Regions from separate parts of the Streptomyces sp. NPDC048441 genome, predicted to be linked through region 2. Evidence: riboswitches for the same ligand, from Rfam matches in the RefSeq annotation. Region 2 holds a riboswitch; the other holds the start of a gene.
What was found. A riboswitch is a leader RNA that binds a small molecule or an ion and turns the genes downstream of it on or off. The one in region 2 is predicted to bind cobalamin.
Positions count from the first base shown of each region.

Region 1: another riboswitch for cobalamin. It lies ahead of ACGFSB_RS00810 (CbtB-domain containing protein); the one in region 2 lies ahead of metE (5-methyltetrahydropteroyltriglutamate--homocysteine S-methyltransferase).

Region 1 is NZ_JBICXM010000001.1:172,678-180,213, forward strand. Features, by position in the region: gene ACGFSB_RS00780 (2-aminoethylphosphonate ABC transporter substrate-binding protein) at 1-999, shown strand, start outside; gene ACGFSB_RS00785 (alkaline phosphatase family protein) at 1,168-2,664, shown strand; gene ACGFSB_RS00790 (HAD-IIA family hydrolase) at 2,746-3,525, shown strand; gene ACGFSB_RS00795 (hypothetical protein) at 3,616-4,158, shown strand; gene ACGFSB_RS00800 (class F sortase) at 4,174-4,839, shown strand; gene ACGFSB_RS00805 (CbtA family protein) at 4,820-5,677, opposite strand; gene ACGFSB_RS00810 (CbtB-domain containing protein) at 5,698-5,925, opposite strand; cobalamin riboswitch at 5,958-6,079, opposite strand; gene ACGFSB_RS00815 (ANTAR domain-containing protein) at 6,437-7,177, opposite strand; gene ACGFSB_RS00820 (glycoside hydrolase family 6 protein) at 7,340-7,536, shown strand, end outside.
Region 2 is NZ_JBICXM010000008.1:19,304-26,839, reverse strand. Features, by position in the region: gene ACGFSB_RS20910 (SpoIIE family protein phosphatase) at 1-911, opposite strand, end outside; gene ACGFSB_RS20905 (amidohydrolase family protein) at 984-1,796, opposite strand; gene metE (5-methyltetrahydropteroyltriglutamate--homocysteine S-methyltransferase) at 1,925-4,237, opposite strand; cobalamin riboswitch at 4,398-4,616, opposite strand; gene ACGFSB_RS20895 (hypothetical protein) at 4,699-5,067, shown strand; gene ACGFSB_RS20890 (carbohydrate ABC transporter permease) at 5,111-5,944, opposite strand; gene ACGFSB_RS20885 (carbohydrate ABC transporter permease) at 5,951-6,796, opposite strand; gene ACGFSB_RS20880 (ABC transporter substrate-binding protein) at 6,910-7,536, opposite strand, start outside.

The DNA of each region.
Region 1 (7,536 bases), on a different contig from region 2:
GCGTGCGGCGGCGACTCCTCGGCGTCCGACGCCAAGGAAGTCACCGTCTACAGCGCCGACGGCCTCAAGGGCGAGAACGGCGACGGCTGGTACGACCAGGTATTCAAGGACTTCGAGAAGAAGACCGGCATCAAGGTCAACTACGTCGAGGGCGGCTCCGGCGAGATGGTGCAGCGCGCCGTCCGCGAGAAGTCCAACACGCAGGCCGACGTCATGATCACGCTGCCGCCCTTCATCCAGCAGGCCGATGAGAAGGGCCTGTTGCAGGCCTACAAGCCCAAGGGGTCGGAGCAGGTCGACGGCGCCGACAAGGCGCCCGACGGCAAGTGGACCTCCGTCGTCAACAACTACTTCGGCTTCATCCACAACAAGAAGGAGCTCAGCGGCGGCAAGGCGCCCAAGAGCTGGGAGGACCTCACCGACTCCTCGTACAAGAACAAGGTCCAGTACTCCACGCCCGGCGTCGCGGGCGACGGAACCGCCGTGCTCATCAAGGCGATGCACGACTTCGGCGGCAAGAAGCCCGCCATGGATTACCTGAAGAAGCTCCAGGCGAACAACGTCGGGCCCTCCGCCTCCACCGGCAAGCTCGCCCCCAAGGTCGACAAGGGCGAACTCCTCGCCGCCAACGGTGACGTCCAGATGAACTACGCGCAGTCCAAGGACATGCCGAACCTCGGCATCTGGTTCCCCGCCAAGGAGGGCGGCAAGCCCACCACCTTCGCGCTGCCCTACGCGGCCGGCCTGGTCAACAAGGCCCCGCACTCCGCCAACGCGAAGAAGTTCCTCGACTATCTGCTCGGCCAGAAGGCTCAGCAGCAGGTCAGCGAGATCGGCGGCGGTTTCGCCGCGCGCAAGGACATCAAGGCCACCGACGCCAACGCGGTCGCGCTCGACAAGATCGTCGACGGCGTCGAGATCTTCGAGCCGGACTGGGACGACATCTCCGAGAACCTCCAGACGTACGTGGAGGACTGGAAGTCGGCGACCGGTAGCTGAGAGTTCACTGCAGCACCCTTGGCCTCAGGTGTTCGGTAGCGAAATGATAACGGGTATGGACCCAATGGCCTCAACGCCCCTGGATCTCCAGGGGCGTTGGCGTGTCCTGGATCCGCCCGAACAAGCTCCCCCCGGACAAGCTCCCCCCAAGCCACCTCGGAGGACCACGTGTCGTCAGGCATCACCCGCCGCTCCCTGCTCGTCTCCACCGCCGCCCTCGCGGTGTCCGCAGGCCCCCTCGCCGCCGCCGCGAAGGCCAAGTCGGCCAGGACCCCCAAGGTTCTGGTCATAGGCCTGGACGGCGCCCTGCTCAACAGAATCAAGGACGCCGACGCGCCCGCCCTCAAGGGCCTGATGAGCGCGGGACTCACGGCCCCCAGTGCCATCTACGCCAACCCGCTCGCGCCCACCTCGTCCGGACCCGGCTGGTCGACGCTCATCACGGGCGTCTGGCCCGACAAGCACAAGGTCGTGAACAACGAGTTCACCGGGCACGACCTCGCCAAGTACCCGGACTTCCTGACCCGGATCGAGGCTGCGAAGCCGAACCTGCGCACGTACGCCGTCGCGTCCTGGAACCCGATCACCGACATCATCTTCTCCGCGAAGGTGGACACGCGGGTCTCCACGCCCGAGGCCGAGTACGACGCCGGAACCACCACCCGCGCCGTCGCCGAGGTCAAGAGCGGCAACCCCGACGCGGTCTTCGTCCAGCTCGACAACATCGACCACGCGGGCCACAGCAGCGGCGCCGCGAGCCAGGCCTACCTCGACGCGATCCACGGCGCCGACACCCAGGTCGGTCAGATCGTCGCCGCAGTCAAGTCCCGTGCCACGTACGGCAATGAGGACTGGCTCATCATGATCACCGCCGACCACGGGCACACCGACCCCGGCGGCCACGGCGGCTCCAGCTGGCCCGAGCGGCAGACCTTCATGATCGCCGCCGGCGGCACGGTCACGGCGGGCTCGGTCCGCCACGATGTCCGTATGCCCGACATCGCAGCGAGCGCGCTCGCCCACCTCGGCGTCGCGATCGACCCGGCCTGGGGCCTGGACGGCCGCCCCGTACAGCAGCCGAAGCCGGACGCGTTCGACGCCCTGCGCGCCAAGCTGACCGGGCCCGTCGACGAGACCGGCATCGGCGGCGGAGTCATCGGCTTCACGCACACCGCGCCGAGCGGCTGGAGCGTCGACAACTCCAAGATGGGCACGGGCGGCATGACCGAGTGGCGCGGCTGGTCCTTCACCACGGACGAGTTCTGGACGAAGACCGAGCGCGATCAGCAGCGTGAACTCAACATCCGCGCCCGGAACGTCTTCGCGGTCGCCGACGGCGACGAGTGGACCGACAAGACCTTCTCGGGGACCTTCGACTCGACGCTGGTCAGCCCGGCGTACGACGTCCAGGGCGGGGCGAAGGCCACCCTCACCTACGCGACGTACTACCGCCAGGAAGCTCCGCAGAAGGGCGAGGTGCTCGTCTCGTACGACGGCGGGGCCCCGGTCGCGGTGAAGACGTACACCGCGGACACCCCGTCCGTCGTCGAGAACATCGCACTCAAGGTGCCCGCGGGCGCCAGGAAGGCCCAGGTCCGCTTCCGGTACACCGGCGGCAACAACTGGTACTGGGTGATCGACGGGGTCACGATCAACGCATCCTGATTAGGCTGGGGGGCGTCGGCACAAAGTCGTCCCGGCGCCCCCCACGCCACTTGCTCATCGCAGACCGCAGGAGTGCACCCCATGGCAGAGCGCAAGCCCATCGAATCGTGGCTCACCGACATGGACGGCGTGCTCATTCACGAGGGTGTCCCGATTCCCGGGGCCGACGCGTTCATCAAGAGGCTCCGGGATTCCGGGAAGCCGTTCCTGGTGCTCACGAACAACTCCATCTACACCGCGCGCGACCTCCAGGCCCGCCTGACCCGCATGGGCCTCGAGGTCCCTGTCGAGAACATCTGGACCTCCGCGCTCGCCACCGCGAAGTTCCTGGACGACCAGCGGCCCGGCGGCACGGCGTACGTCATCGGCGAGGCGGGGCTCACCACCGCCCTGCACGACATCGGCTATGTCCTGACCGATCACGACCCGGATTACGTGGTGCTCGGCGAGACCCGTACGTACTCCTTCGAGGCCATGACCAAGGCCGTACGGCTCATCAACGGCGGGGCCCGCTTCATCTGCACCAACCCGGACGAGACCGGGCCCTCCACGGAGGGGCCGCTGCCCGCCACGGGCGCCGTCGCCGCGTTGATCACCAAGGCCACGAAGCGGACCCCGTACTTCGCCGGAAAGCCGAATCCGCTGATGATGCGGACCGGGCTCAACGCCATCGGGGCGCATTCGGAGACGAGCGCCATGATCGGCGACCGCATGGACACGGACGTCCTCGCCGGTCTCGAGGCCGGGATGGAGACCTTCCTGGTCCTCACCGGCCTGACCTCGGAGAAGGACATCGACGAGTACCCGTTCCGGCCGTCCAACGTCGTGGACTCCATCGCGGACCTCGTCGACAGGATCTGACGCCCCCGGTAGGCCCCTGGGCCACCCGTTTGCCTCACAGGGCAGGCGCGGCGTGTCGCGGCGCGTGAACCTCGGAACAGGAGGTTCACGATGCGTACCTGTTCCACCACCCTGCGTGGCATAGCCGCGGCGGCCGCCATCGCCGCGCTCCCCGTCGCCGCCGCGACGCCCGCGTACGCCCATGACGAGGGCAAAGTTCATGCCACGGTCAGCCCGTCCAGCGCCGCGCCGGGGGCCCAGGTCGAGGTGAGCGTCACGGGCTGTGACGGGACGACCGGGTCCGCCGGGTCCGGGGCGTTCACCGGTGACGCGAAGCTCACCGGGCGGGACGGCGACAAGTTCTCCCTCAACGGCTCGGCGACGGTCAGGAACGGCATCTCGGGTACGTTCGACGTCACCGTGATCTGCGACGGCCACCCCCACCAGGGCGCCGGCACCGTCCAGGTGATCCAGCACCACTCCGAGCCCGTCTCGCCGGTCCGCGCGGGCGGCGGCGGCACGGCGCAGCTGGCCGTCGAACCCGCCCAGGAGGCGGGCCCCGGCACCCGGCATGCGGTGATCGGCCTGGTGCTCGCCGGGGTGGCGGCCGTGGCCGTGGCGTTCCGCAGCGTCCGCCGGCGCCGCTCCGAGTGACGGGCCACGACCGATATGTCCGGCCATGAGAGGCCGACAGGACACGGGCGATTCCTCACCGGGCTCGCCTGGGCGCTGCTGCTCGTCGGCCTCTGGCTGTGGGGCAGCGAGATCACCGACGTACGCGGCGGTGTCTCCGAGCCCACCAACGGTGACGTCGCGGCGGTGGGCCGCCCGTTCGGTGTCGAACTCCCGGACGCGCACGAGCCGCTGGCCCCCGCGAGGCCGCAACGCGTCGATGTCCCCTCGCTGAAGGTGCGGGCGCCGGTGATCGCCCGTGGTCTCGATCAGGAGGGTGCCATCGATCCGCCGTCCTTCGAGCAGGCGGGCGACGTCGGCTGGTACGCGGGCGGGACGCGCCCCGGTGCGGTCGGCACGTCCCTGTTCGTGGGCCATGTCGACACCGAGACGCGCCCGGCGGTCTTCTACGACCTCAGTGCGGTGCGCCCCGGCGAGAAGGTCCGGGTGACGCGGGACGACGGCTCGGTCGCGGTGTTCACCGTGGACGACGTCCAGGTGCTCAGCCGCGACCGCTTCGACGCGAAGAAGGCGTACGGCCCCCACGAGAAGGGCCGCGCCGAACTCCGTCTCATCACCTGCGGCGGCACGTTCGACCGGGCGGCAAGGACCTACTCGGCGAACGTGGTGGTGTCCGCCTACCTCACTGGGGTGGCGCCGTAGGGGTGGCGCCGAGGGGCGAGGGCACTCCCGCCGCGCTCGCACTCACGGAGGCACCCGTGGCGTCGGCCCCTTCCTGTGCGGCCCCTTCTCGTACAGCCCCTTCTCGTACGGCCCGCAGGCCGAGGCCTCCGAACACCGCCGCGAACACCGCCCACAGCAGGGCGTGCGAGGCGACCGACAGGACCCGGAAGTCCCACAGCAGGGTCGCGTCGACCGGGACCGGGTCGGGATTGTCCGGGAGCAGGAAGAGCGCGGCGAGCACGGCGACGGTCGTCAGGGCCGCCGCGATCTGCCGCACCGGAACGGATCTGGCCGACAGGCGTACGTACACCTGCCAGACCAGGAACATGCCGAGGACGCCGATGGCGACGGACGCGAGCCACATCGTCTGGCGGTCGCCGACCGTGCCCGAGTCGCCGACACCCGGCGGGTTCGCCGGATAGCGCAGACCGGGCAGCAGGGAGACGGCGAGGAACGCCGCTCCGGCGAAGGTGAGTGCGCGCGGCCAGGGGGCCGAGCGCGGGTCGCGACGGTGCACCAGGGCGTATGCCACGGCGAACAGGATGCCGATGGCCAGACCCATGACGACCGAGGCGACGACCAGACCCAGGTGCTGGGTCGAGCGGGTGAAGAGCTCTTCGTGGTGCTGCGCGGACTGAGCGGCGCCGTGCATGTGCTCCTCGGCGGCCGACCGCTTCTCCTCGACGCGGATCGCCCGGTCCATCAGCGGCTCGGCGAGGAGGAGGGAGAAGAGACCGGCCGCGAGGCCCGCCGCTCCTCCCGCCGCGAGACCCCGGCCGAGCAGGGGGAGTACAGGTGAGGACGATGGGGATGGCATGGTGCTTTTTCCGTCCCCGATCAGTGGCATGGGGCACCGAAGAGGTGCCTGCCGTCGTGGGCGAATTCGTGGAGGTAGCTGCCGGTCGCCGAGATCAGCGAGCCGTTGTCGATGAAGACCGCGTAGAGCGCGATCAACGCGATGATGGCCGCGGCCGACGCGATCAGCCAGTCGCGGGTGCTCGCCGTGGCGGCCTGGACCGCCAGGCTGTCCGTGTGCGATGCGCTGTGGCCTGTGAGGGCAGACATACGGATGGGCCTCCTTCTGGGGTTTCCACGCCCCAATGCAGGAGGACGACAGCTCAGTTCCTGGCTTCCGCACGCCTCGCGGTGTGTGGTCACAGTGGCGGGACCGCCCCGGAATCGCACCGGGTTCCTGTCAACCGTCGCCTCAATGTATGGACTTGTCGTCCCGGAGAGTCCCAGCTGGTCATGGGCACTGTCAACAGTGCCTCCAGGCAACCATGCCCGGTCGGCGGCCCGCTCCCCCCGGAGCCGTCGACCGGGCTGGTCCTCGACCGCGCGCGCACGAGCTGCGGGAGTAACCCGGCGCCGGCGCGGGAGGTTCGATGGCCAACCCCGCAATGCGGGTTGGTCGATCAGGCCGGGGGCTTGGGCCGTTGTGACGACTCTAGAACGGATGAGCGCTGGAGCCTAGAGGTGGATTGACGCCAAGTCGCGATCTCTTGCCCCTGTGTGATCTCCCCAGGTGGCGACGGTCGCCGGGAGAGCCATCGGGAAGGTTCGGACCAACTGCTGGTCAACTGCCGCGCAGCGTCTTGTCGTCGATCGATCCCTTGATCACTTCGGTGGCCACAAGGTCTATGAGCAGGCGTTCCCTGCGTGCGTACCGCCGCAGCACGTCGAATGCCTCGTCCACACTCGTGTGCCGGCGCTCGGCGAGTATGCCTTTGGCCTGTTCGATGCGGATTCGGCTGGTCAGAGCGCCCTGTAGCTGTGTGGTGAGGGTCCGATACTCCGAGTAGGTGTGGAAATTGTGCAGACCCACCGCGATGGCGTCGGCGATCGCCTGCGCCAGGAGCAACTCGCCCTCGGCGTACGGGCCCTGAGATGTCCCGGGTACGAAGACGTTGAGCGCGCCGAGGAGGTCATCGTGCCGCCGCAGCGGAACCGCGTAGGTCACCGCGATGCCGTGGGTCCGGGCGACCTCCGTGAACTCCGGCCAGCGCCCGGCGGGTTCGGGCTCCGTGAGCAGGACCGGCGGCACGGTCCTGCCCGTGCCGAGGCTCTCCACGCAGGGCCCGCCGCTCTGTTGGGCCGCGAGGAGGTCGAGTGCGAGATCCGGGGGGTGGCCGCCGACGGCGACGGGAGAGGTGCCCGGTCCTTTGAACATGACTCCGGTTGCGGACGCGTCGAGCAGCTCCACGCAGTGGCCCGCGACGCGGCTCAGGTGCCGCTCGGGGTCGAAGTCGTCGGCGAGTGTGTTGGTGGCCTCCATCAGGACTTCGGCCAGCCGCAATTCAGAGGTGCGATCCCGCATGATCTCCTCCCCGGGAGTGCTTCCCCGCGCAGGGGCGCCTACCCCCGGGCACCAAGCTGTAACAGCTCTTCTACAGGTCTCCGCTGCGGACGGGCGGGCCTCGTGGGCTGGGAGTGCGTATGTCAGGATTGAGAATCGGACAGTGCACCCAAGGGGGAGTGGATGTACCACAAAGGCACCGGCCGCGGTCATCGAATCGCGGGCCGGGGGGTGAAGGCTGCGGCGGCGTTTGCGGGGGCGGCGCTGTTGCTGGCGGGGTGCTCCTCGGGTGACGGCAAGGACGGCGACGAGTCGTCGGGTCAGCCGATCAAACAGCAGCCGAAGGGCACCGACCCGTACTGGGTCAACCCGGACGGGAA
Region 2 (7,536 bases):
GGCACCTCGCCGTTCAGTACCGCCTTCGCAAGGTCGACCGTGACGGTGGCGGCGAACTCCGGCACCGCCACCTCGGTGATCTTCCTCGCGGTGACCATCACGTCGAGGGCGGTTCCGATTCCGCGGCCTGCCTCGACGAGCAGGGCGAGCCGCTGCTGGGCCTTGTAGCGATCGGAGATGTCGAACGCGTCCTCGCAGACTCCGAAGACGTGTCCGTCGGCGTCCTGGAGCCGGTAGTAGGCGCAGGACCAGAGGTGGTCCGTAGTCGGGTCGCTGGGCGGTCGGCCCTTGAAGTGCAGGTCCAGAAATGATTCCCCGGTGTCCAGTACGTGGCGCATGACCGTGTCGAGAGTGGGCGGATGCCCCTTGGACACGAATCTTCCGTCGGAGTACAGCTCATCGGCCCGCATTCCGCGGAACTCGGCGAAGGGCCGTCCGATCTCCTGTTCGTACGCCGCGTTGCACCAGCTCAGGCGCAGGTCGGTGTCGTAGATGGCCAGGCCGACGGGTGACTGCGTGGCAAGGCCGTGCAACAGGGCGAGGCGGGACTCCCACAGCCGGAGATCTCCCAGCTTCGTGGCGACGAGGACACGCGTCGCCGTGCCCGCGCCCGGCAGGGGGCACACAGCGGTGGCGACGATCAGCTCACGCCCGTCCCGGTGCCGGGCGACGCAGATCTCGTTCCCCCGGAACGGAGGAGAAACGGGGAGCACAGGGTGCGTCGGGCCGGGTGTCAGGAACGTGGCCAGGGGCCGGCCGACGATCTCCTGCGGCGGGTAGCCGAGCAGCCGCTCCGCCGCGGGGCTCCATCCGATGACCGTGTCCTGGGCGTCGACGACCGCCGTGGCCGCCCTGGTGATGTCGAGGGGGCCACGAAAGTCTGTACTCTGCTCCGCGTTCCATGCAGTCATGGCGCCACACCAGCCCCGTTCATCCCCTACAGAATCCGCTGCCCCCGGGGCGGGCACAACCGGACGTGCGGATCAGAGACTGAAGATACGTCGCGCGTTGCCGGACAGGAACAGTTCGGTGGACTCCTCGTCCAGGCCGAGATCACCGAGGTGTTCCAGCGCCTTACCGGGGGTGATCATGGGGTAATTGGTGCCGAACAGCACCTTCCGGCGGCCTCGGCCGCGCAGATAGTCCACCAGCTCGCTCGGGTAGCGGCGGGCGGTGTAGGCGCTGGTGTCGATGTAGACGTTGGCGTGTTTGTCGGCCACCGCGATCATCTCCGTGGTCCACGGGTAGCCGATGTGCCCGCAGACGATGGTCAGCTCGGGAAAGTCGAGAGCGACCTGGTCGATGTAGGGGATGGGGCGGCCGGTCTCGGACGGACGCAGCGGTCCTGTGTGCCCGACCTGGGTGCAGAAGGGGACGCCGAGCTCGACGCAGGCGGCATAGAGCGGGTAGTACAGCCGGTCGGTGGGCGGTAGCTGCCACAGCCAGGGCACGATCCGCAGGGCCACGAAGCCGAGTTCCCGCACGGCGCGATGCAGCTCACGCACGGCCTGGACCGGCCGGGCAAGGTCCGCACCGGCTACCCCACGAAGCCGTCCAGCGGACTGGGCGACGAAATCCGCCACCTCATCGTTGCTGATCAGCGGCCCTTGAGGCCCGTACCAGGCCGCCGAAAGGCCGACCTCGACATCGGCAGCTGCCATCGCGGCCACCGTGGTCTTGACCGGCAACTGCTCTTCGAGGAGGCCCTGTCCCGTCCAGCGGCGCAACGACTCGAACATCTCGTGGTTCGAGTGACGGAGCGTGGGGTGCTGCATCCACGCGTCGATGACCGGCATCAGGTTCCCTGCCTCTCTCCGTGCCGTCGGCCGTGCTGCGGCAGAAGCGGCTAAGCGATCGCTCATGCCGACCCTAGCCGGGAGGGGGCGAAATCGCCCCCTCCCGGCCAAGGCAACTCACCTCAGACCTACGGAAGTTCCGCTCGTACCGTCCGCGCGGCCGCGACGAGGTTCTCCAGCGAGGCACGGGTCTCGGGCCAGCCGCGGGTCTTCAGGCCGCAGTCGGGGTTGACCCACAGGCGCTCTGCGGGGATCGCCTCAAGTCCCTTGCGCAGCAGGGCGGCTGCCTCCTGTTCGCTCGGGACGCGCGGGGAGTGGATGTCGTACACACCGGGGCCCGCCTCGCGCGGGTAGCCGTGCGAGGCCAGTTCCCGGGCGACCTGCATATGGGAGCGGGCGGCCTCCAGGCTGATGACGTCGGCGTCGAGGTCGTCGATGGCCTGGACGATGTCACCGAACTCGGCGTAGCACATGTGGGTGTGGATCTGCGTGTCAGGGCGTACGCCGCTGGTGGTGAGGCGGAACGACTCGGTGGCCCAGTCCAGGTAGGCGGGGCGGTCGGCGGCGCGCAGCGGGAGCGTCTCGCGCAGGGCGGGCTCGTCGACCTGGATGACCGAGGCGCCCTCCGTCTCCAGGTCGTCGACCTCGTCGCGCAGGGCGAGGGCGACCTGGCGTGCGGTGTCGCCGAGCGGCTGGTCGTCGCGTACGAAGGACCAGGCGAGCATCGTCACAGGTCCTGTCAACATGCCCTTGACCGGGCGGTCGGTGAGCGAGTTCGCGTAGCCGGTCCAGCGGACGGTCATCGGCTCGGGGCGTGAGATGTCACCGGCGAGGACCGGCGGGCGTACATAACGGGTGCCGTACGACTGGACCCAGCCGTGCTGCGTGGCGAGGTAGCCGGTGAGCTGCTCGGCGAAGTACTGCACCATGTCGTTGCGTTCGGGCTCGCCGTGCACCAGGACGTCGATGCCCACCTTCTCCTGGAAGGCGATGACCTCGCGGATCTCGGTCCTGATGCGCTCTTCGTAGCCATCCGTGTCGATGCGTCCGGCGCGCAGGTCGGCGCGGGCGGTGCGCAGTTCCGTGGTCTGCGGGAACGAGCCGATCGTGGTGGTGGGGAGCAGCGGCAGGCCGAGGTGGGCGCGCTGGGCGGTGGCCCGCACCTCGTACGGTGCGGAGCGGCGGCCGTCGGCGTCGGTGACGGCGGCGACGCGGGCCCGGACCGCCGGGTCGCGGGTGATGGAGGAGTGCTGACGGGACGCCAGATCGGCCCGGTTGGCGGCGAGTTCGGCGGTGATCGCCGAGGTTCCTTCGGTGAGGCCGCGCGCGAGAGTGACGATCTCGGTGGTCTTCTGGCGGGCGAAGGCCAGCCAGCGCAGGATCTGCGGGTCGATGTCCCGCTCGGCGGCGGCGTCGATCGGCACGTGCAGCAGTGAGCAGGAGGCGGCCACGTCCACCCGGTCGGCGAGGCCGAGGAGGGTGCCGAGGGTGGAGAGCGACTTCTCGAAGTCGTTGATCCAGATGTTGCGGCCGTTGACGACGCCCGCGACAAGGCGCTTGCCGGGCAGCCCGCCGACGGCGGCGAGGCCGTCCAGGTTGGCCGCGGCGGCTTCGGTGAAGTCGAGCGCGAGGCCGTCCACCGGGGCCTTCGCGAGCACGGGCAGTGCGTCGCCGAGCCGGTCGAAGTAGGAGGCGAGCAGCAGCTTCGGCCGGTCGGTGAGCCTACCGAGTTCCCGGTAGGCGCGGGAGGCGGCGTTGAGCTCGGCCGGTGTGCGGTCCTGGACCAGGGCGGGCTCGTCGAGCTGCACCCACTCGGCGCCCGCCGCACGGAGATCGGCGAGGACCTCGGCGTACACGGGAAGGAGCCGGTCGAGCAGGGTGAGCGGTTCGAAGTCGGCGGCGACGCCGGGGGCGGGCTTGGCGAGCAGGAGGTAGGTCACCGGGCCGACGAGGGCCGGGCGGGCGGTGTGGCCGAGAGCGAGGGCTTCCGTCAGCTCGGCGACCTGCTTGGTGGAGTCGGTCGCGAAGACGGTGTCAGGGCCCAGCTCGGGGACCAGATAGTGGTAGTTGGTGTCGAACCACTTGGTCATCTCGAGGGGCGCCACGTCCTTGTTGCCGCGGGCCATGGCGAAGTAGCCGTCGAGCGGGTCGGCCGCGAGAGCGTCACGGTGGCGGGCGGGGACAGCGCCGACCATGACGCTGGTGTCCAGGACATGGTCGTAGTACGAGAAATCACCGGTCGGCACCTCGTCGATGCCGGCGTCGGCCAACTGCTGCCAGTTCGCACGGCGCAGGCCCTGCGCGGTCTCCTTCAGGGCGTCAGCGGTGACGCGGCCCTTCCAGTAGCCCTCGACGGCCTTCTTCAGTTCACGGTGCCGGCCTTGGCGGGGGTAGCCGTACACGGTGGCCCGTGCTGCCGCGGCTGCGGACTTCGCTGTCACGGAAATCTCCTTCGCGAGATGACTCCTGAGAATCCCGGAGACGGGACACGGACGCGAAGGGATGACGAACCGGGTGGGCCGAACCCGCGCCATCGGCGCGCTGCCCACCTGATCTGTACGCCGACCCGCCCACGAGGTCACCGGGATGTCCGCACGTGAGGGTCACGTACGGGCAACGGGCAGGTCTTCGGACTCGCGGGCACATCTGCCGAGGCAGACTCCTACTGGCCGTCGCTTCCCGGATCCTCGGCCGGATCCAGTGCGTATGACGGCGGTCGTTCCCGCTCACCGCTGCGGGGCAGTCCCGGATTCCCACCGGGTTCCCTCTTGCGACGCGCCTGTCTGGCGAACAGGGCGAACCAGCTGCACGGATCAGACTAGAGCACACACCGGGGGCGAGCCAGGATGGGGAGTCGGGGGCTACCGTGAGCCTCAGCAGTACAGGGGGAAGGGGAAGGCCCATGGAGTGGTTCTGGATCGTTCTCATCATCTTCTGGACGGGCGGCTTCGCGTGGGTGGCCGACAACGTCCGTACCGCTCTGCGCAATCGGCATGAGCGGAAGCTGGAACTGATGGAGGCGGCGAAGCAGGAACGCCTGGCTGTCGAAGCGGCATATCAGTCGCCGGAGCCGGTGTGCGGGTGCACGCACCACCTTGCCAAGCACGACAAGCAGGGGCTGTGCCATGAGCGCGTCGAGGTGCCGACGGAATGGGACGAGAACAAGAAGCCGCTGAAGTACGAGGCGGGGCAGTGCGACTGCCAGCGCTATGTGGGGCCGCAGCCGCTGTCGCAGGTGTTCGCGGAGGAACTGACGGACCGGGGCTTCTGATCTGCGGACTGACTGGCCAAGGTAGTGAGGTCATGACCGGTCCTCAGTCGATACCGGACCGCTCCACCCCCGCCACGATCCACCGCTGGAAGCACAGGAACACCACGAGGAGCGGCAGGATCGACACGGCCGCCGCGATGAACAGCTCGTGCAGCCTGATGACTTGGGAGGTGGTGAAGGACGAAAGCGCGACCTGCACCGTCCACGCGTTCCGGTCCTGCCCGATCACCAGCGGCCACAGGAAGGAGTTCCACGCGCCGATGAAGACGATCGTCCCGACGGCCGCGAAGACGGGTCGCGCGTTCGGTACGACGATGCGCCAGTAGGTACGCCAGTAGCCGAGCCCGTCGACCTGCGCTGCGTCCTCCAACTCCCGGGGGAAGCCCAGGAAGTACTGCCGGAAGATGAAACAGGCGAAGGCGGAGAACAGGGTGGGGACGATCAGGCCGCGGAGTGTGGAGATCCAGCCGAGCGACGATACGAGGACGAAGCTCGGTACGAACGTGACGGCTGCCGGGACCATCAGGGTGCCGAGGACGGCGTAGAAGACCTTGTTCGCGTGCCGGTAGGGGATGCGGGCGAGGCCGTACCCGGCGAGGGAGGCGAGCAGCAGCGTGCCGAGCGTCGTCGCGACCGCGATCAGCGCGGAATTGAGCAGGGAGCGGGCGAAGGGGACGGACGTGTCGTCGAAGAGTTCCGTCACGTTCGACCAGCGCAACTGCGGGGGAAACAGGGTCCATTCGGGCGACGTGATGTCCTGCTCGCTCGCAAGGCCGTTGCGGACGAGGAGATAGAAGGGGATCAGGAAGAGGAGGGCGAGCGCGACGAGCAGGACGATCCGCAGCGCCCGCCCCACGCGTACCAGGGCGTTGTCCATCAGTCCTCAGTCCTCCTTCCTGCCGAGTCCGAACCACCGTGCCTGACCCACCGTCACCACCGCGATGATCAACGCGAGGATCACCGCTCCCGCGCTGCCGAGCCCCAGGTTCTGCCCCTGGCCGAGGGCCGTGTAGTAGAGGTAGACGAGCGGCGGGCGTGCGTAGGGCGGGTAACCGCGGGCGTCCGAAAGGAGGTTGTAGAACTCGTCGAAGGCCTGGAAGGCGTTGACCACGAGGAGCAGGACGACCGCGACCGAGGTGGCGCGCAGCTGCGGCAGGGTGATGTGGCGGAGCACCTGCCAGCCCGGCCGTGCTCCGTCCACGGCGGCGGCCTCGTACAGGACGGGGCTGATCCGCTGGAGCCCGGCCAGAAAGAGGATCATGTAGAAACCGGCCTGGAGCCAGAGCCGCACGGTCACGATCACCAGCCAGTACCACGGCGGTTCGGTGGTCGATAGCCAGGCGATCTGGTCGCCCCCGAACCAGCCGAGCACGGTGTTGGCGAGGCCGAACCGCACACCGTTGAAGATCGACATCTTCCAGATCAGGGCCGCGACGACATAGCTGCACGCTGCGGGCAGGAAGAAGACGGACCGGAAGAAGGCCTGCGCGCGGCGCACCCGGTTGACCATCAGGGCGAGGGCGAGCGAGAGCGCGAACGTGGCAGGGACGATGAACGCGGTGAATACCAGGAAGGTCCGCAGACTGCTCGTGAACGTGCCGTCCGACAGCATCGCGCTGTAGTTGTCCAGGCCCACGAAGTCGGTGGGGGTGACGGTGTTGCGGGCGTCGAAGAAGCTGAGGCCGACGCTCCACAGCAGCGGGACGTACGTGAAGAGGCCGAGGCCGATCGCGAAGGGGCCGACGAAGACCCAGAACCAGAGGGTGCGGTTGCGTGTCCGGCGCCGCTGTCCCGCGCTCTGCGCAGCCGGTGCCGCAACTGGCCTTCTGGCGACGGAGGTTGTCACGACTTCTTCTTCACTCGGTCGAGTTCGGCCGACACCTTCCGTACGACCGTCTTCAGCTCGCTCTCCGGGTTGGCGCCGCTCTTGATGATCCGGCTCAGGGCGTCCTGGTATGCGGTCTGACTGGCCTGGGTCCACAACAGCGGCTCGGCGTAGCCGTGTTCGGTGGTGAAGCGGACGGCGTCGGCTGCCGGGCTCTTCCGCAGCCGGTCCGCCTTCTTGGCCAGCGAGAGGCGCGCCGGGATATGGAAGCCGTACGAGAGGGCGAAGTCCTCCTGGTGGTCGGTCCGGTCCACCCACAGCCACTTCACGAATTCCTTCGCGGCTTCCTTGTGCTTGCCGCGCGCGCTGACGACGGCCCCGTACGCACCCACGGGCACGGCGGGCCGACCGGACGCCCCGCTCTTAGGGAACGGCAACACCCCGAAGTCGTCGCCGAGTTCCTTCTGTACCTGGGGCAGCGCCCACAGCCCTGACCACTGCATGGCGGTAAGACCCTGGAGGAACGCGGACGGGTCCGACCAGTCCGTGGGGGCGCCGAGCAGCAGTGACTTGTCGGCGTACAGCTGATGGATCTTGCCGAGAGTGCGGGCCGCGGCGGGGTCGTCGAAGCCGACCTTGCCGTC